One region of the Salicola sp. AFF1 genome, then DNA from elsewhere that is predicted to be linked to it. Evidence: predicted binding sites of a transcription regulator. Region 1 holds the regulator's gene; each other region holds the start of a gene.
The links. Region 1 encodes FliA, which starts transcription of late flagellar genes. Its sites were predicted from a motif close to CTAAAGTTNNNNNNNNNNCNGCCGATA; they were not measured.
Positions count from the first base shown of each region.

Region 2: the regulator FliA is predicted to act here: its motif matches at 3,961-3,987, upstream of flgM (flagellar biosynthesis anti-sigma factor FlgM).
Region 3: the regulator FliA is predicted to act here: its motif matches at 4,128-4,154, upstream of fliD (flagellar filament capping protein FliD).

Region 1 covers NZ_JBXAYL010000016.1:28,502-35,084, forward strand. The annotation lists gene flhF (flagellar biosynthesis GTPase FlhF) at 1-1,196, shown strand, start outside; gene AC1RQI_RS11560 (MinD/ParA family protein) at 1,258-2,064, shown strand; gene AC1RQI_RS11565 (RNA polymerase sigma factor FliA) at 2,111-2,842, shown strand; gene cheY (chemotaxis response regulator CheY) at 2,953-3,324, shown strand; gene AC1RQI_RS11575 (protein phosphatase CheZ) at 3,341-4,126, shown strand; gene AC1RQI_RS11580 (chemotaxis protein CheA) at 4,138-6,444, shown strand; gene AC1RQI_RS11585 (protein-glutamate methylesterase/protein-glutamine glutaminase) at 6,508-6,583, shown strand, end outside.
Region 2 covers NZ_JBXAYL010000006.1:94,336-100,918, forward strand. The annotation lists gene AC1RQI_RS05680 (alpha-L-glutamate ligase-like protein) at 1-820, shown strand, start outside; RNA gene AC1RQI_RS05685 (RtT sRNA) at 875-1,018, opposite strand; tRNA gene AC1RQI_RS05690 (tRNA-Ser) at 1,048-1,136, opposite strand; gene AC1RQI_RS05695 (CheR family methyltransferase) at 1,217-2,047, opposite strand; gene AC1RQI_RS05700 (chemotaxis protein CheV) at 2,066-3,007, opposite strand; gene flgA (flagellar basal body P-ring formation chaperone FlgA) at 3,216-3,890, shown strand; gene flgM (flagellar biosynthesis anti-sigma factor FlgM) at 4,025-4,348, shown strand; gene AC1RQI_RS05715 (flagella synthesis protein FlgN) at 4,355-4,846, shown strand; gene AC1RQI_RS05720 (cyclic di-GMP-binding domain-containing protein, MshE-related) at 4,852-5,592, opposite strand; gene mnmC1 (FAD-dependent 5-carboxymethylaminomethyl-2-thiouridine(34) oxidoreductase MnmC1) at 5,697-6,583, shown strand, end outside.
Region 3 covers NZ_JBXAYL010000008.1:27,871-34,453, forward strand. The annotation lists gene AC1RQI_RS07030 (histone deacetylase family protein) at 1-830, shown strand, start outside; gene AC1RQI_RS07035 (substrate-binding periplasmic protein) at 831-1,592, opposite strand; gene fliS (flagellar export chaperone FliS) at 1,657-2,064, opposite strand; gene fliD (flagellar filament capping protein FliD) at 2,115-4,085, opposite strand; gene AC1RQI_RS07050 (flagellar protein FlaG) at 4,329-4,739, opposite strand; gene AC1RQI_RS07055 (flagellin N-terminal helical domain-containing protein) at 4,811-6,274, opposite strand.

The sequences.
Region 1 (6,583 bases):
GGGTGGACAACGGCGTCGAAATCGTGACGGCCCTGGATTACGATGAAGGTGAGGTCCGCAGCCAGCTGGGCGTGGCGGACGAAGAAAAGGCCAATGCCTCTCAGCTGGCCGAACTGCAGGCGGAAAAGCATCGTAAGCTGGAAGAGGCCAAGGCGAAATCAAGGGCTCATATCAACGAGGTTCAACAGCGTTCACGCCACAGCCAGGAGCCGGTGGAGCCGGCCACGGTGGGCTCCGGAGAGCAGGAAGCGGGTGTCGATGCTGCCAGCGAAACGGTTCCTGAATCCGACGATGCCATGAGTTCCATGCGGGCCGAGATCCATTCATTGCGTGACATGCTCCAGCAGATGAATGGCCAGCACAACGCCGCCAAACCGGGCGAGAAAACCCAGGGAGTGGTTGAGCAGCGCCTGTCGGACCGGCTGCAGGACCTGGGCTTGCCGCGCGATCAGGCCCGGGAGCTGGGAGCAGAGCACGGCCAGGGGCGTCTGGACGCAGGGTGGAAAAGTGCGCTCAAGGCGCTGGCGGCGAGGCTGGATACAATACGGACGGATCCATTGGAGCGCGGTGGTGTCCATGCGCTGCTCGGCCCCACTGGTTCCGGCAAGACGACCACCATCGGCAAGATGGCCGCTCAGTTTGTTTTGCGTCATGGCGCGGAACAGCTGGCATTGGTGACCACAGACCGCTATCGTGTGGCGGCCCATGAGCAGCTGTTCGTATTCGGGCGGATTCTGAAGGTGCCTGTAAGGGTCGTGGATGAGGCTAACAGCCTGGATGCCATCCTCGATGACCTGTCGGACCGCAAGCTGATCCTGGTGGATACCGCAGGTTTGACGGCGGCGGATCGTGGCTGGGAGGAGCAGATTGATGAACTGGTTAACAGCCGTCATCCGGTACAGCCCTACCTGCTGATTTCAGCCACCAGTCAGCCGCGCATTATGCAATCCACGTGGCATTGCTATAATGCGGTTGGGCTGGCGGGTTGCATTCTGACCAAGACCGATGAAGCCCTGACCCTGGGTGAGGTGGTAGGATTTGCAGCCCAAAGCCGGCTGCCGGTTGCATTCTATACCAATGGCCAGAAAATCCCGGATGACTTGCATCGCGCGGGCGCGGCGGATCTGGTCAAACAGGCAGTGCGTCGACATCAGGCGCTCAATCGCGGCGAAAGCGCCATGGTCGAAGGCGCCTGATCGGGAATCGGGCGTCTCCTTAACAACGGTCAAGCAATCAGGACGGGAGAGCCCATTCCGCATGAGTAATCCGGTACAGGTGGTCGCGGTCACCGGTGGCAAGGGCGGCGTTGGCAAGAGCAACGTGGCGGTGAATCTGGGCATTGCCCTCTGTGAGATGGGGCAACGGGTCGTGGTCCTTGATGCCGACCTGGGTCTGGCCAACATCGATGTGCTGCTGGGGATCAGCGCCAGTTACAATATTTCCGATGTGCTCGCCGGGGAGTGTTCGCTCACGGATATTCTTGTGGATGGTCCTGGCGGCATCCGGATCGTGCCTGCGTCGTCCGGCACTCAGCGGATGACCAATCTCAGCCATATGGAGCATGCGGGTCTGATTTCCGCCTTCAGTGAGCTGGGCGATGACATTGACGTGCTCATTGTGGATACAGCGGCGGGGATCTCGGAGTCCGTTGTCAGTTTTCTCAGGGCCTCCCAGGAGCTGATGCTGGTGGTCAACGATGAGCCTACCTCGATAACCGACACCTACGCTCTCATAAAGCTGATGAACCGGGACTACGATACCCACCGGTTCCGCGTATTGGCGAACATGGTTCGCACCGAGCAGGATGGTAAGGCGCTTTACGATAAACTTTACCGGGTCACTGAGCGCTTCCTGGATGTTGCGTTACAATATGTGGGAGCAATCCCTCTTGATGATGCGGTCAAGAAAGCGGTACGGCGCCAGAAGGCGGTAATGGAGCTCTACCCGAATGCCAAGGCGTCTGGAGCGTTCCGGGAGCTGGCGAAGAAGGTTGACCAATGGCCGCTGCCGTCGTCGCCACGGGGTCACCTGGAGTTCTTCGTGGAACGGCTTGTACAGGACTGACTTGGGGGTTCATTCTTGAGCAGGGGGTTACGGGGGTGGCCAAACCATGACGCAGTCCGGGCCGCTTGAGCTCTATACACAGACCCACCGGGCCGATGTGGACGCACTTGTCGAGACCCACATGCCTCTGGTCAAGAAGATTGCGCTGCACTTGATGGCGCGGCTGCCCGACCATATACAGCTGGAAGACCTGATGCAGGCGGGGATGGTTGGGCTGCTGGAGGCGGCCCGTAAGTATGAGTCCGGTCAGGGAGCGAGCTTCGAGACCTACGCGGGGATCCGCATCCGCGGGGCCATTGTCGATGAGATCCGTCGTGGCGACTGGGTGCCGCGCTCAGTGCACCGCAACGCCCGCCGTATTTCGGAAGCAATACGGACCATTGAAGCGCGGGAAGGCCGTGACGCCAGGGATGCGGAGGTCGCCCAGGAGCTTGGGCTGTCACTGGCCGATTACCACAGCCGCGCCAGTGACGCGACCACCGGTCGACTGTTCAGCCTGGATGAGCTCACCGACAGGAATGAGCACATCAATGATCAGGCCCCCAGTGAGGGGCCCGAAGGTGAGCTTCAGGAAGCGGATTTTCGAAGCGCTCTGGCCGCGGAGATCGACCAGCTGCCCGAACGGGAACGGCTGGTGCTCTCGCTGTATTATCAGGACGAGCTCAACCTCAAGGAGATTGGTGCGGTTCTGGAGGTCAGCGAATCCCGTGTGAGCCAGATCCATGGCCAGGCAGCGGCCCGGCTCAGGGCGCGCATGCGTGAGCGTCTGGGCGGCTGACTGGTGAGATTGGCACAAACGTCTAGACTGTTTGAATAAGCGTTGTAGCACGCGCCACTCAGGCCAACGTTACAACACCGACGTGTTTGGAGGCTGTTTTGGACAAGAACATGAAGATTCTTGTTGTGGATGATTTCTCCACGATGAGACGGATCGTGAGGAACCTGCTGCGCGACCTCGGTTTTAACAACATCGAAGAGGCGGACGATGGCAATAGCGCTCTTCCGATGTTGCGTAACGGCAAATTCGACTTTCTGATAACGGACTGGAACATGCCGGGAATGAGCGGCATGGAGCTGCTCCAGGCGATTCGGGCCGACGAGAATCTGAAGAGTCTCCCCATTCTGATGGTGACCGCGGAGGCCAAGCGGGATCAGATCGTGGCTGCGGCCCAAGCGGGAGTGAACGGCTATGTGGTCAAACCGTTCACTGCCGCCGTACTCAAAGACAAAATCGAGAAGATTTTTGAACGTATCGAGTGAACCGGGTGCCGATCGCATGAGTGAGCTCAACCGGGAAGACATTACCGAGGAAGTGGCAGCGGAGCTCAAAGAGCATGCTACTGCCCTGAAAGACGCCCTGGATCAGGGGAATATCAGTGATGCAATGCAACGCATTGCCGAGTTGGGGGAGGTCCGTGACCGCAGCCTGTATCGGGAGGTGGGCCGCTTGACCCGCAGCCTGCATGAGGCCCTGCGCAATTTTGAGATCAAGGCTGAGAACCGCGAGCAGCAGGAAGAACTGTCCAAGATGGCGGATGCCTCGCACCGTTTGGACTATGTGGTGCACCTGACCAGCCGGTCGGCGAATAAAACGATGGATCTGGTCGAAGAAACCATGCCCATTGCCTCGAACCTGCGTGAGGAAGCCAACGCCATCCGTGATGACTGGGGACGGCTGCGGCGCCGGGAAATGAAACCCTCTGAATTCCGTGAACTCTATCGCCGCATTGACTCCTTCCTGGATCGCATCACTTCTGATTCAGACCGGCTGCACGGCAATCTCTCCGAGATCCTGCTCGCACAGGACTTCCAGGACCTCACCGGCCAGGTCATCCAGCGGGTGACCTCTCTGGTGAAGGAGGTTGAGGATCATCTGGTGAACCTGATGGTTATGGCCAGCGATGTGGACAAAATCGCGGGTGTGGTCCATGACTATGGTGACGACAGTCAGGAAGGCGAGGCGGGCAGCAAAGGCGAGGGCCCCCAGATCGACGAGTCGCAGCAGGATGTTGTTTCCGGGCAGGACGATGTTGACGACCTGCTGTCCAGTCTCGGCTTTTAAGGAGACGTTGCATGGCGTTGGATGCGGACGAAGAGATCCTTCAGGACTTCCTGGTTGAGTCCGGTGAAATACTGGAGCAGCTCTCCGAACAACTGGTTCAGTTGGAGAACAACCCCGGGGACACGGACCTGCTCAATGCCATCTTTCGGGGCTTTCATACCGTCAAGGGCGGTGCCGGCTTTATGCAGCTCGATGCGCTGGTCGATTGCTGCCACAAGGCCGAAAATGTGTTCGATACGCTGCGCAACGGCGGACGGACGGTCGACTCCAACCTGATGGACGTGGTTCTGAGAGCCCTGGATGTTGTCAATTCCCAATTTGACGAGGTCCGAAGCCGCGAAGCGCCGACGCCCGCCGATCCCCAGCTTCTGGAGCAACTCGCCGGGCTTGCCAAGCCGGAAAGCGAGGACAGCACGCCCGCCGCGGCTGAACAGCCGGCCCAGACCGAGGAAAAAGCGCCGCAGGGGGGTGGCGAGGAAGGCGATATTACCGACGATGAATTCGAACAGCTTCTGGATGCCATCGAACCCGAGGATCAGAGTGAGTCTGGAGAGGTAGCGTCCAGCAGTGGGGGACAGGCGTCCGAATCCCAGGCTTCCGGTGATGACGACGAAATCTCCGAGGACGAGTTTGAGGCCCTGCTGGATCAACTCCATGGTGAAGGCAAGCATGCCGGTGCGCCGCCCGCGTCCGAGGCGGTAGGCGGTGACGGTCAAGCCGGCTCCGGCGAAACCCAGGGCAACGCATCTGAGGGCAGCGGTGAAGCCCAGTCCGGGGATGATGATGAAATCTCTGAGGATGAGTTCGAGTCCCTGCTTGATGAACTCCACGGGCCAGGGCAATTCGTACCGGATACAGCGGAGACCTCGGGAGTGGGCGGTAACGGGGAACCCGCTGCTGCGCCACAAACACCATCCAGTAGCGCTGCTGAGGCGCCTGAACCGGCCGTCCCCGCTGCCGCTCAGGCTGACAACAGCAGCGAGCCAGATGAACCGGAGGCGACCGCCCCCCAAAAGAGCGCCTCCCAATCAGCGCCGGCGTCCAAGCAACCCCAGTCGGGTGGTGGTGGCGCTGGCGGCGGCCAGACAGGGGATGATGCAAAATCCGCCGGCGGTGGCGGTGGTGGCGGCGGCGGCAAAGACCAGGCGGCCGCCGCTGCTGAATCCACCGTGAGAGTGGATACACGGCGTCTTGATGACATCATGAACATGGTGGGTGAGCTGGTGCTCATCCGGAACCGGCTCAAGCGCCTGAGTGATGAACTGGACGATGGGCGCGTGCAGAAGACGGTCTCCAATCTGGATGTGGTGACCGGAGATCTGCAGTCTTCCGTGATGCAGACCCGGATGCAGCCGATCAAGAAAGTGTTTGGCCGCTTCCCCCGGGTGGTTCGGGATCTGGCGCGGAGCCTGGAGAAGGAAGTGAACCTGAGCATGAGCGGTGAGGAAACCGACCTGGACAAGAACCTGGTCGAGGCACTATCCGATCCGCTGGTGCATCTGGTCCGCAATGCCGTGGATCACGGCATCGAGATGCCGGATGAGCGCGAACGTAATGGCAAGCCGCGTGTCGGGCGCGTTGCCCTTTCTGCCGAGCAGGAGGGGGATCACATCCAGCTCATGATCGAGGATGACGGTGGTGGCATGGACCCGGAGGCCCTGCGCCGTAAAGCGGTGGAGAAAGGGGTCTACGAGCAGGAGGCCGCTGATCGTCTTTCTGAGGATGAGTGCTATCAGCTCATCTTCGCGCCGGGCTTTTCCACCAATACCGAGATCTCTGATGTTTCAGGGCGCGGCGTTGGCATGGACGTGGTCAAAACCAAGATCAATCAGCTTAACGGCTCGGTTAATATTGACTCCGAGCTCGGGCGTGGCTCGCGCATCGTGATCAAGGTACCGCTGACCCTGGCGATCATGCCGACGCTGATGGTCAAGCTGGAGGAGCAGCCGTTTGCTCTGCCGCTGGTGAACGTGGTGGAGATTTTCCACCTGGACCTGAGCAAGAAAAACATTGTGGATGGGCGCGAATGCATTGTGGTCCGGGACCACGTGTATCCGCTGTTTTACATCAAGAAGTGGCTGGTTGAAGGCGCCAGCATAGATACTGAGGACACGGATGCCCATGTCGTGGTGGTAGCCGTTGGCACCAAACGGGTAGGGTTCGTGGTGGACCAGCTGATTGGCCAGGAGGAAGTAGTCATCAAGCCTCTGGGCAAGATGTTACAGGGGACACCTGGTATGGCGGGCGCTACGATCACCGGGGACGGCACCATTGCGCTGATCCTCGACGTGCCCAGCCTTCTCCAGCATTACGCTTGATAACCGGTCCGTGTCATCGGAGCAGCTGCACCGCGGACCGGACCCCAGTGATTGGAGTCTTGGATGACGGTTTCCGTCCTTGTTGTTGATGATTCCGGGTTTTTCCGCAAGCGTCTGACGGAAATTCTCTCTGCTACCG
Region 2 (6,583 bases), on a different contig from region 1:
CAAGGAGCGCGCCATGGCCCATGGCGTGGCAACCCCTACGCTGAGGGATGTCATCCATACCCAGCATGGCGTGCGCAACCTTGAGGAGCGACTTGATTCCCGGCAACAGTTCACCATCAAACCCTCGCGGGGTGCTGGCGGCAAAGGCATCCTGGTCGTCCCCAGCCGGGACGGCGACCAGTTCCTCAAAGCCTCTGGTCAATCCCTGTCACTGACGGATCTACAGCGTCACTGCTCCAACATACTCGCAGGTCTGCATTCGCTGGCCGGAGCCCCCGATACCGCAATCATTGAAGATCTGATTGAGGCGGACCCCTACTTCGAACCCCTGTCGGTGGAAGGCGTTCCCGACATCCGTGTCATCATCTTCCGCGGCATACCGGTGATGGCCATGCTACGGCTCTCCACACACGCCAGTGACGGTAAAGCCAACCTGCACCAAGGAGCGATCGGCGTAGGCCTGGATCTTGCCACTGGCCGCTGCATTCATGCGGTCCAGCACTCCAGCCGCGTGCACAGTCACCCGGATACCGGCTTTGATCTCAACCAGATCGCGATTCCGGACTGGCAGCACCTGCTCACCCTCTCAGCACGCTGCCATGACCTTACAGGGCTGGGTTATCTCGGTGCGGACATCGTGGTCGACCGTCACCGGGGCCCCCTGATGCTCGAACTCAATGCCCGCCCGGGGCTCGCCATACAGATCGCCAATGGTAAGGGCTTGCTGCCCCGCTTGAACTGGGTTGAGAAGATGGAGAAAGTGCCGGAACAAGCGGAGGCCCGGGCATCAATGGCCATGACGGCTTTCGGCAACGCCTAGGACGCTCGGGCTTCAGGCCATAAAAAAACCCGGCACAGGGCCGGGTTTTTGTATTGGCGGAGAGGGAGGGATGATTCGGCGCTGCGCGCCTCACCCCCTTCGGGGGCCGCCTTCGCTTCGCTCAGGCGTTCCTCGGCCTGCTTACGCAGGCCTCGGTCGAACCCGCGAGGCTTCTCACCCTGCCCTCAGGCCATAAAAAAACCCGGCACAGGGCCGGGTTTTTGTATTGGCGGAGAGGGAGGGATTCGAACCCTCGGTACGCAGTACGTACACGCGCTTTCCAGGCGCGCTCCTTCGACCACTCGGACACCTCTCCTATGATCGGAACGGGGGCGTTGAACGCCGCCTCGTTTGATGGGCGCAGACTGTACGCAAAACATGGGGCGAACGCAACACTCATTTTGCCCGATAGATAATGCCAGGGCGGCACTGGACCATTTCGTAATACTCATTGAGCCCATTAAGGGACTCGGAAGCCCCCAGGATCAGGTAGCCGCCACTCCTGAGCGCCCCATGGGTGCGTAACAGGATGTCCTGCTTGAGCTCGCTCGAAAAGTAGATCAGCACATTGCGGCAAAAGATGATGTCGAACTTCCCGAAGTTGAACCGCTCCAGCAGGTTGTGTTCCCGGAAGGTCACCATATCCCGGATTTCTTTCTTGACCTGCCAGCTGCCGGATGCCAGCTGGGTGAAATACTGCTTCTGCCGGTCTGCCGATAGTCCCCTCCCCAGGGCCAGAAGCTCATAGGTCCCCTCCCTGGCCGCATCCACCACCGGTTTGGACACATCGGTGGCCAGAAGCTCCACGGGACGCCTCAACCGACCGGGATTACGACGGCGGTATTCACTGATCACCATGGCGATGGAATAAGGTTCCTGGCCCGTTGAACAGGCGGCTGACCAGATCCGCAACGGCTGGCTGGTGTTCTCCGCGGCCATTTCCGGTAGCAGCTGCTCTTCCAGGATCCGGAACGGATGGGTATCCCGGAACCAGAGCGTTTCGTTGGTGGTCATGGCATCGATAACAGTTTCACGCAGCTCACTGCGGGGATTCTGGCGTAAGCGCTGGACGAGCTCACCGAGACTGTTGAACTGCTTGTCCGCGATGATTTTACGCAGACGACTCTTCACCAGATACTGCTTGTTATCGCCCAGAAGGATGCCAGAAGCGTCCTGCAGAAACTCCTTGAAAGCGCGATAATCCTCCTGGCTGATTTCGGAACTCATCAGATTCTACCCCTCCACCTAGGACGATATATGCTCTTGCTGGTCGATCACCGCCATGACCCGCTCGGCAAGCTCATTGGGGTTGAATTTTGCCATGAACGCATCAGCCCCCACTTTTTCGACCATTGACTGGTTGAAGACGCCACTGAGAGAGGTATGAAGCATAATATAAAGGGGTTCCAATGCCGGATTGTTCTTACACCGCGTCACCAGCGTGTACCCATCCATCTCCGGCATCTCCACGTCGGAAATCATCAGCGCAAGATGATCATGGATCGAGCTGCCATCCGCAACCAGTGATTCAAGGTAATCCAGAGCCTGGCGACCATCGTTGCGGATCACGACTTCCAGCCCAACGGCTTCCATACAGCGCTTGATCTGGCCCCTGGCAACCGACGAATCATCCACCACCAGAACCCGCATGGCGCCGTCGCCACTGGTGTCCAGGGTAGACTCGAAAGACTCGCTTACGGTGTCATCAATGGGCGACACCTCAGCCAGGACTTTCTCAACATCCAGAACCTCCACCAGTTTCTCCTCCAGCTCGGTCACCGCCGTCAGGTACTCGGCCATAGCCCGTTTGGGCGGCGGGTGCACATCCTCCCAGTTAAGATTTACGATGCGCTCCACGCGTCGGACCAGGAACCCCTGTGTCTTGCGATTATACTCGGAAACAATCACCAGCGATTCCGCCAGCTCTTCCTCGGTCATTGGCTGCTTGCCAATCGCCATCCCGGTGTCAATGATGGGAACCGTTTCCCCACGGACATAGGAGACCCCTCTTACAACGGGATGACGGTGCGGGATAGCGGACAGGGGCGGACAGGGAAGCACTTCCCGAACCTTGAACACATTGATGCCATAAAGCTGATTCCCCTTAAGCTGAAAAAGAAGCAACTCCAGCCTGTTCTGCCCCACCATCTGGGTACGCTGATTCACGTTGTCGAGAAGTCCCGCCATAGTCCTGCCCATCCTGATATACCGGCATGGTTGTTGCACTCTTTACCCAGAGCGCCAAAAAACTCCCGGTAGCTGCCGGTTTGGATTGCGCCGCACCGGATCCCTTGGTACGCGGCACTGGTACCCGAAAGGATAGGACATTTTTACGGCTATGCGCACCGACAATGCCAATCCAATGTCGACTTTCCGGATTCTTCTGCTCAGCGTAATGCTGTTCCCCGGCATCGTCATTGCATCCCAACCCGCGGGGAACACCGCGGAGCGTATCAACGAGGCAGCCAAACACTTCCTTGAGTCCTTTTCACAAAAACAGTCGGACAAGGAGCGTAGCGTTGAATTCGAAATCGGCAGCGTGGACAAACGCCTTTCCCTGAGCCAATGCCCGCAGCCGCTGGACGTTGAGTTCGCTGGCAATCCGGAACGCTCAACGCGTGCCACCCTCCTTGTGAGCTGTGAAGGCAATCGGCCCTGGCGTATTTTTCTGAACGCCACCGTTCGTATTCAGGTGGAGGGGTGGGTCGCCGACCGCCCCATTGGACGGGGGGAACGCCTGACATCCGACATGCTGCGCTCAAGCCCGGTTGTCATCAATGAACAACGACGGGGCGGCTTCCGCGACCCGGAACATATGATCGGTATGCAGGCCAAACGCACCATCCGCGCGGGAACGACCATTACGCCCCGCATGCTGGAACAACCACTGGCCGTGGAACGCGGGGATCGCGTCGTCATCTCAGCGGGCACCGAGGTCTTCTCAATAACGACGCGCGGCGAGGCACAGCGCAGCGGCCATGTGGGCGAACAGATCCCCGTAACCAACGAGAACTCGGGGCGCCGCGTACGCGGCCGGATCACGAAGCCCGGTCATGTGGCCATTGACTGAGCAAGGGCGGCAGCTTGCTGCCGGAAGGCGGCAGGGACCTGCCTGATGATGAAAAAATTTGCGCGCAAGGCTAAAGTCAGCGGCAATGCTGCCGTTACAATTCAAAGAGAGACCAGATCCGGACGGGGTGAGCCATGGCAATTGACTTCAATGGGGCCAACAACAATGCCCTCAACACCCAGAAGCAAACCCTGCGTCAGCGGGATGACGCCCAGGGTAAGACAGCGCCACAGCAGCCGGCAGAAGGCGGCTCACAGACACACGACAGTACGCGCGTGGACCTGAGCCCCGATGCGCGCAATATCAAGGCAGCCGAACAGACGCTCCAGGAACAGCCGGAGGTGGATGACGCCAAGGTGGCACGTATCCGCGAAGCACTGGAGGATGGGTCCTACTCGATTGACGCTGAAAAACTGGCCCAGAAAATGCAAGAGGTAGATGACAGCATCTTCGGGTAAAACGCCATGACGGACCACAAGACAACGTTCGATACGCTGGATCAGCTTCTGAGAAAAGATGAAGCCAACCTCAACCGGCTGGCAGAGGTGCTGGAACAGGAGCACCAGGCCCTGGCGGGCAACGAGATGGCGCAGCTGGAACAGGCGACCAGCGAGAAAAATGAACTGCTTGATGCGCTTAGAGACCGGGCAAAGCAGAAGATCCGTGTTCTCGCTCAGCTTGGGTATCGTCCCGACAGCGGTCAGGCAATAAGCGACTTCCTCCGCAACCAGGCCGGCGCGCAATCAACCCTGATGAAACGCTGGGAAGAGGCGCAGCAACGGCTCGGCGAATGCCAGCACCGCAATGAGGTGAACGGCCGTATTCTCGGGCATCTGCAGCGGCGCCTCTCACGCATCTCGGACATCATCCGCGGTGCCGATCAGCAACAGTCGCTTTACGGCAGCACTGGCGAAGCCCAAAGCCTTACCCACAGCCACGTCTTCGCCAGCGCTTGAGCGGATCAGCGGGTCCGGATCGTAAGGCTGGAGTCCGGGGCAAACCGGATGTTTGTCATGGTAAGATTGCCCATGGAGCGCGCGTCAGCGGCGCCATCCACCCGAATACGCTCCATCCGGATCTCCCGGATGCGCTCCGGCATGGGCAGACTGACATCGCCATCGCCACTCACGCTAAACCCGGAGCCTTCCGGACCGAATTCCACGCCCGAGACAGTGACATCCGCATCCAGGAAGTTCATGGCCGGAACGAAGGTGCGAGCGGTGAATTCCAGTGCCTCAAGCGCCTGGTCTTCCGCGTCTTCCTCCGTCGCGGGTGTCTGGCCGAGGTCCATGGCGTTGCCAGAAAAGGCCTCCCGACCCTGAGCTACGACGCCCCCCATTTCACCCTCGTTCAAGGGCTGGATACCGCTTGAAGCGGATCGCAGCTGCTGACCGCTGGTCTGCACGGAGGCATTCGGCAGCGCCGGCGCGGGGGAGGCAAGCGCAGCCATTGGCTGCAATGGCGTAACAACAATCGCCGTCAGTGCGGCCGCATACCGGTACCGCTTCTGATGCTTGAGCGTACGCTCCAGCTCACGCTCCGTGATCCAGCCGGCTCGCACCAGCACCACACCCAACCGCTCACCGGAAACCCTTTGTTCCTCAAGCGCCTGTTGGAGCTGTGCATCGGTGATGTAGCCACGGTTGACCACAAGCCGACCAAGGCGGCTTTTCTCAAGTTGCTGGGAGCTGGGCGTTGCCATGGAGATCACCTTTCATTTTGCAATCCGTGTACTCAGGATTATAGTGGCTCGCACTGAAGGATTTGTACAGAAAGTAAACTTTGTGAAAGGTAACGGATCGTCAAATGACGCATTCTGATGCAATCCCTCCGTCACCGGGTGTGATCATCGTCGGTGCCGGGGTCGCTGGCAGCCTGACAGCACGACTGCTGGCAGAAGCGGGCATAAAAGTAGCCATAATGGACCCCACCCTACCTTCCCCGCTTAATCAGGAACGACGGGGGGCGCTCTATATGAAGCCAGCGGTGGACTACAACCCGGAGACCCGTTTTGCCCACCAGGCTTTTGGGGCCGCTTCCAGGTTCTACAGTCGCCTTCAGGGTGAGCACCCGGACATCAACTTCTGGTTCCCAACAGGGACACTGGCCCTGGCCTGGAGCGAACGTGAACAAGAGCGACAGGACAAGCTTCTGGCCCGCAACCACTGGGACCCGGCTTTCCTGGAGCCTGTCACGGCCCGCGAGGCGTGCGAGATCTGCGGCCTTGAAGTTACCGCTTCAGGCCTTTGGTTCCCGGGCGGGGGCCATATGCGGGTGGACGCCCTGCGCCAGGCCGCACTCACCCATCCCTTGATAGAGACACACCACCTGCAGGTTGAGCCAGACCGGATTCAGGCCTCCGCGCAGGGCTGGCAATTACCCCTTCCGGAGGGCGAGCGCCTGGAAGCCCAAACACTGATCATCGCAGCCGGGGCCCGGGCGCCCGCTTGGGCCCCTGAGCTGCCCCTGGGACGTATCCGCGGCCAGCTCACCACCTTTCCCTGCACCGGCCCTGGCCCAGCAGTGGCGGTCAGCGGTGCCGGCTACGCTTTGCCGCCTTATGAAGGTCGCGTTTGCGTTGGCGCAACCTTCGACCGGGATTCCGACAATGCCAGCCCTGACTTCAACAGCGACCGTGACAACCTCAACAACCTGGCCCGCTGGCTTCCCGCGTTGGCGCAACAGCTTGAGGG
Region 3 (6,583 bases), on a different contig from region 1:
TGCAGGAGACCGGCCTCTGGGACCAGCTGAGCCTCAACGAAGCGGAAGAAGCCTCGCACGATGAACTGCGCCGGGCCCACCCAGACAATTACATCAACCAGCTGGAACAGATGACGCCGGATCAGGGGCGTATCATGGCCGATCCGGACACCGCCATGAACCGCCACACCTTCCGTTCCGCCAAACTGGCGGCAGGCTCCGGCATCCAGGCGGTTAACCAGGTACTCACCAACCAGGCCCGAAACGCCTTCTGCGCCATCCGCCCCCCCGGCCACCATGCCGAGCGCAACCGGACCATGGGGTTCAGCTTTTTCAACAACATCGCGATTGCCGCGCTGCACGCCCTCAGCTTCCACCACCTGGAGCGGGTCGCCATCCTCGATTTCGACGTGCACCAGGGTAATGGCACCGTGGACATCTTCTGCCACGACCAGCGGGTGCTGCTGTGCTCAAGCTTCCAGCATCCCTTCTACCCCTTCAAACACAGCCACGGCATGCCGGGGCACATCCTCAACGTGCCGCTGGATCCAGGCACGGACAGTGCCACCTTCCGTCAGGCAGTCAGTGATGGCTGGTTCGACGAACTCGCCGCCTTCCAGCCCCAGCTCATCCTGGTCTCGGCCGGCTTTGATGCCCACCGCCTCGACCCCCTTGCGGAAGTGTGCCTGAAAACCGATGACTACGCCTGGCTCACCGGAGAGATCACCCGCCTTGCCGGCCAGCTGTGCCGGGGGCGGGTCGTCTCCATGCTGGAAGGGGGGTACCACCTCCAGTCCCTGACCCAAGGGGTGGAAGCGCACATCCGGGGGCTGCTGGCAGCCGGGAGCTGATCAGTCCCGAGCACGATCTCCTTCGTAGCGATTACTGAACAGCCGCTCCATTGTGCCGTCCTCATGCATGGCCTCAACGGCGGCCGAAATGGCCTTGGCAGCTTCATCCCGGCCTGACTTGTTCGACATATAGAGCTTACCCTTGAGGGTGGCCAGGGGAAGCAGCACACGCACGCGCGTATCGGCTTGTTGTGGATCATAGCCCGCCGGAATAGCGACCTCTGACGCCACCACCGCTTTCAGCCGGTGACGCTGCAGGAGCTCAAGTCCATGCGCAACATTGTTGACCGGTACCTTTTGGAGTGCCTCATTGGCAGCAAAAGCCTGGCCGTACCAGGTCCCGCTGAGATAGCCTATGTTTTCACCGTTGAGGTCACTCAGCGAGTCAACGGGCTCTTCGCCCGCACGTCCCAGAACGAACACCTCGACTTCCAGAAGGTCGGCCACAGGCTTGCCAATCTCATTGATGCCTGGTGTCTCAAAGGTCGGCACAAAATCCGTGTGGCCTTCTTCCATTTCCAGAACAGCGCGGCTATGGGGGCGGATCTGGTATTCAATGGGGATTTCCGTACGCTTACGCAGTTCCTCCACCAGCTTGACCAGCAGCCCTTGCTTCTTTCCTTCCTCTGTACGCTCGGCCCAAGGGTCAATGGCGGCCAGGCTGAAAGTAACCGGTTCCCGTGGATTGGCGTGGACCTGTTGAACAGTCGCCACAACCACAACCAAGCTCAGGAAAAAACCGTACAACAGAGCACGCAGCATAGAGGGCTCCCATCCTCAGTCTTATCCTTAAGTAAAGCACAGGAGCCGAAAGCCGTCAGCCCCTTTACCCCGCGTCGCGCTGGCGCAGGAACTCCAGTGCTTCTTCGCGGATGCCTTCCCAGCCCTCCTTGACGGTGCGCAGAAGGCCGGCAATCTCCTCAAGCTTTTCCACGTCATTGCGCACGCTCGCTTCCAGCAGCCCACGCTCCATATAATCGTAGAGCGCTTCCAGATTAGCGGCCAGCTCACCGCCCTGCTCAAAGTCCAGGGCCCCCCGCAGGCCACCAATGATCTCCATGGCTTTACTGATCAGGTTTCCCTTGCCAGCGTAATCCTTCGCCTCAATCCGGTTCTTGGCCATATTGATCCGTTCAAGCGCACCGTCCAGCAACAGCTGGATCAGCTTGTGCGGGTCCGCATCGGTAATACTGGTCTGGGTGTTCACCTGCTGGTAAGCCTGCAGTGCGTTCATGATTCTACCCCTGTTGCGTTTTTTGATTGTTCGCCATCAAACGTTAACGGTTAACCACCAAGGCCACCGCCACTTGAACCACCGAGCTGCTGGCTGAGGAACTGCTGGGTGCTGTTGAACTGGGCAATGCGCGAATCGGCTGCGGTAAACCGGCTGGTAAGCCGCTCCCGGTAGGACTGGATGCGGTCGTTCAGGTCTTGCCGCTGGTCGGCTATATCATCCAGTTCGTTGTTCAGCGCTTCAGTTGTCGACCCCAGAGCCCCGTTTGAACCAACAATATTCGAAACCCGATCGGTCAGGCGCTCGCTAACACCCTGGATAAAGTTGACACTACCGCGATCCCCCGTCTCACTGCCATTAACCTCGACTTGAAGGCCATTGGCGGGGTTGTCGCTGTTTGCCAGAAACAGAATCTTACCATCGCCTTCCGCCGTGGCCCCGTTGATCGTGCCCTGAACGTCCTGCCCGGCGGTTCCGGTCTCTGTCGTCAGCCCCAGCTCGGACGCAGTATTGGTGTCAACGCTGGTAATGGCCACGTTGGAATCACTGCCATAGCGGCTGGAGGTAAAGGTGAGACTACCGCTGCCATCAACCCCCACGTTCACCTGCTTATCAGCCGAGTCAAGCGCATCATTGGCATCCAGCTGGGTCTGGATCTCGGTAGCCAGTTCCTGGCGAGTGTAATCCCCGGTCGTCAATTCAATGCTGGCCGACGTATCCCCATCCACTTCGAAGGTCAGGTTGTTATTGTCGGCGTCCACGGTCACGTTTGAGGGCGTCTGGGAACTCGACACCAACTGCCCCTGCTGGGCTGCCTGAGTCACGTTAATGGCATAATCGCCCGGTTCAGTGTCGGAACCACTGCGCACAAACGATACTTGGGAGTCCGTCGTGCGACCCTGCTCCGCAAACAGGGCCGTCACATCATCCGGATTGGCCTTGAGCTGCTCCTTGAACTTCTGGGCATCAAATTCCAGTTTCCCATTTTCAAAATTCGTGGATATGCCCACATCAGACAGGCTGCGAACACTGGCGTTTTCCAGCCCTGGCACAACCTGATTCAGCTCGTTCTTGATCTGATTCTCGATATTGCGGATCGTGGCATCGCCCGTCAGCAGGCTGCCGCCATCCTCCTGACTGTAAGCGGTGAGATCGTTCACAGTGCTTTTAAAGGCATTGAACTTATCCACGAAGGCCTGGACCTTGTCCGCCACCGCCCCCGTATCCTGAGACACATCCACGGAGGTGGTCCCCGTATCCTGGAGCTGGAAGGTCAGCCCATCCACCACGCCTTCAACACTGTTCGAGGAACGGGTTACATCAATACCATTGACCGATAACCTGGCATCCTGAGCGGCAACCGTTTCGTCCAGATTCTTGGCATTGCTATTAAACGCAAACTGGGACAGACCGGCATTGTCCGTGTTGTTGCCATCGGCGTCGGACACCGAGACCGTGGCGCCATTCGCCGTGCCGCTCTGATTGGCTGAAAGCGTGAGCCGGTAGCCACTGCCGGTATCCACGATACCGGCGGAAACACCCGCATCGGACTCGTTGATGCTGTTCGCAAGCCCCTGGAGCGTGTCGTTGCTGCCGTCCACATCAATGGTGGTGCTCTGGTCACCGGTCTGGATCGTCAGACTGCCCTGGCCAACGCTTGTTGAGTCGGTGTCCGAAAAGGTTCCAGATGCCAGGGACTGGCTCTGAGCCAGCTGCTGCACGTCCAGGCTGTAACTTCCCGAGCTGGCATTGGCACTATCCACTGAAACAGAAACGCTGCTGCCGCTGGTATCGGCGGAGAAGGCACGCATGGCATCCGGTGATCCAAGCTCACTCATGGGCTGACGCAGGTCTGTCACGGCACTGCGCACTTTGCCGAACGCCGAAATCATCGCCTCGGTTTCTTTCTTTTCCTGACTCAACCGGTTCTCGGCAGGCGCGCGCTTAGCACTCACCAACCTGTCGACCAGGTCCGAGTTCAGAACACCGGATCCAACACCCAGCGATGATATACCACCCATGACAGCTCCCCCCCTGACGGTCTGATTGCCATCTATTCCGTTTAACGGCCAGCTCCGGCAAAACTTTGCCTTTTTTTGCCGGTGTTCAGTTACTGACTGTAAACAGGCACCGATTTTGCCGCTTCACAAGTGCCCACATTGGCCCGTGCACACCCTGTGCCACTCCATATACCCAGCACCCAACAAAAAAACCGCCATTCCCCGGGAGAAAGGCGGCATGCCATGAAACAAGACCGGGAGCTTTCAAACGCGGATGTTAAGCAGCGTTATAGGCTCCTCCTGCTGCAGGTTCTCCGCCATCTTCAACGCCAGCTCATCCGGAATCTGGCGGATAACCTGGTCGGTTTCCGGGTCAATCACCTTGACCACTGTCTCACCCGTCTCATCATGCACTTCAAATGCCAGGTCACGCTGCACGGACTGAACGAAGTCGTTGAGCCGTGAAACCGCATTATCCAGTTCATCGCGCATGCGCTGGTTTGTCATGTCCTTGCGCGCCTCCTGAGCCAAGGCATTGCCGAACCGCTCATTATCACGACCGTTGGCCTCACCAGTGGCATTTTCAGCGCTCCGTGGTGAGGCTGCCCGATCCGGCTCCTGCCTACCATCAGGCCGATGATTCGGCACCAGGCCATTCATGCTCCCTTCGCTCATACCACACCTCGCCTGCCATCAAGCAGCTTGGCCGCCATCCCTGCAGAATGGCGGCCGACCTGACGAGCCGTTTACTGCAGCAGCGAGAGGGCCTGCTGAGGCTGCTGGTTCGCCTGGGACAACACCGAGATACCCGCCTGCTGCAGCACCTGGGCCTGGGACAGCTTGGCCGACTCGGCGGCAAAGTCAGCGTCCCGGATCCGGCTGTTGGCAGCGGACAGATTCTCGGACGTGGTTTCCAGATTCGAAATGGTGGAGTCAAACCGGTTCTGGGTGGCACCCAGTTCCGAACGGATGTCATTCACCTGATCCAACGCCCGGTCCGCCTGGTCAATAGCCTTGTTAGCACCACTGATGGTTGAGACATCAATATTGCTGACCGCATTATCAGTTGAGATCTTTTCCGTTCCGTCTGTGAAGGTCTGGGCGTCAGTAGCCGCAGCATTGGCGGTAAAGCTGACGTCAATGTCTGAGTCGCTATTCAGGGTTACAGTACCTGTGGTTACCTCATCCGCGGCAGCACTGAGGTCCTGATTCCCCAAGGTAGCGGCATCGCCGGTGCCGTCTGTCGCAACCTGAATGTTGCGGCCGTCCTGTGCTGTCAGCTCAAGCTCATTACTACCGTTTAACGACGCTGTAACGCCGGTCTGGTTGCTCACACCATTGATGGCATCACGCAGCTTGCCATCCGCGTCACCCGACTGAATCCCATCGCCACCAGTGCCAGCAGTAATTTCAACGCCATTGATCGACAGCTCGCCAGAGGTAATACCATCAGCATCCGCCGAAATCTGCCCAAGATTCTCAACGGCCTCATTGACTTCGGCACTCACGCCTGTCGTCGTCGTTTTATCATTAATGGCATTAGCGTACGCGGCTGCGGACTTGTCAGCATCAGTTGTTGAGAGCCCGTCACCCGTTTTCCCTGCCAGAATATCCTGGCCATTCAGTTCAAATGTAGTGGCATCCGTCAAACTGCCGGACGTTACGCCGGTTTGCCCTGTGGAATCCTGGGTCGCGTTGGCAGCCAGACGATCGGCACTGGCGTCGGAGATGGAAACCTCAATGGTCTGACCCCTATTAGCCCCCACCTGGAACTGCTTGCCGTCAAAGCTACCGTCCAGAACGTTCTGGCCGTTGAACTGAGTGGTATCTGCAACCCGCTGGATTTCAGAAGTCAGCTCACTCACCTCATTCTGCAGTGATGCCCGGTCGGAATCAGTGTTGGTACCGTTGGCAGCCTGTACGGCGAGTTCCCGCACCCGCTGCAGCGAGTTGGTGGTTTCCTCAAGCGCGCCTTCGGCCGTCTGGGCCAGCGAAATGCCGTCATTGGCGTTACGGCTTGCCTGATCCAGGCCGCTGATCTGGGCCTCAAAACGGGTTGAGATGGCAAGGCCGGCAGCGTCATCCTTAGCGGAGTTGATCCGCAGACCGGACGACAGCCGCTCCAGCGCCTGGTTGGTTTGATCTTTTGATTCGGCCAGCTGGTTCTGTGCGTTGAGTGATGCAACGTTGGTGTTAATACCGAGTGCCATAACCGTTTCTCCTGCCTGTTACCGGTTTGGTTGTGGTCAGAGGCTCAGTCACCGGTAGGGCCCGGTACTCTTGCCTTCTGGGTTGCTTAACGGCGATGCCCTCGGAACCTTTAGGGGATTTTATGGAGAGTTTGTAAACGAGTGTTACAGGTGCATTAGGGATCGCAGGACTTGCTCTAAGCCGAACCATTACCCATGACTGGGAGGGCGAGTGGCATCGCTGGGAGTCAATGGCCGTTACAGTCTTTCCGCCTCGTGCACGGCCCTCCTTACTGACTTCATCGACAGCGCCGTTGCGCTGTCAGATAA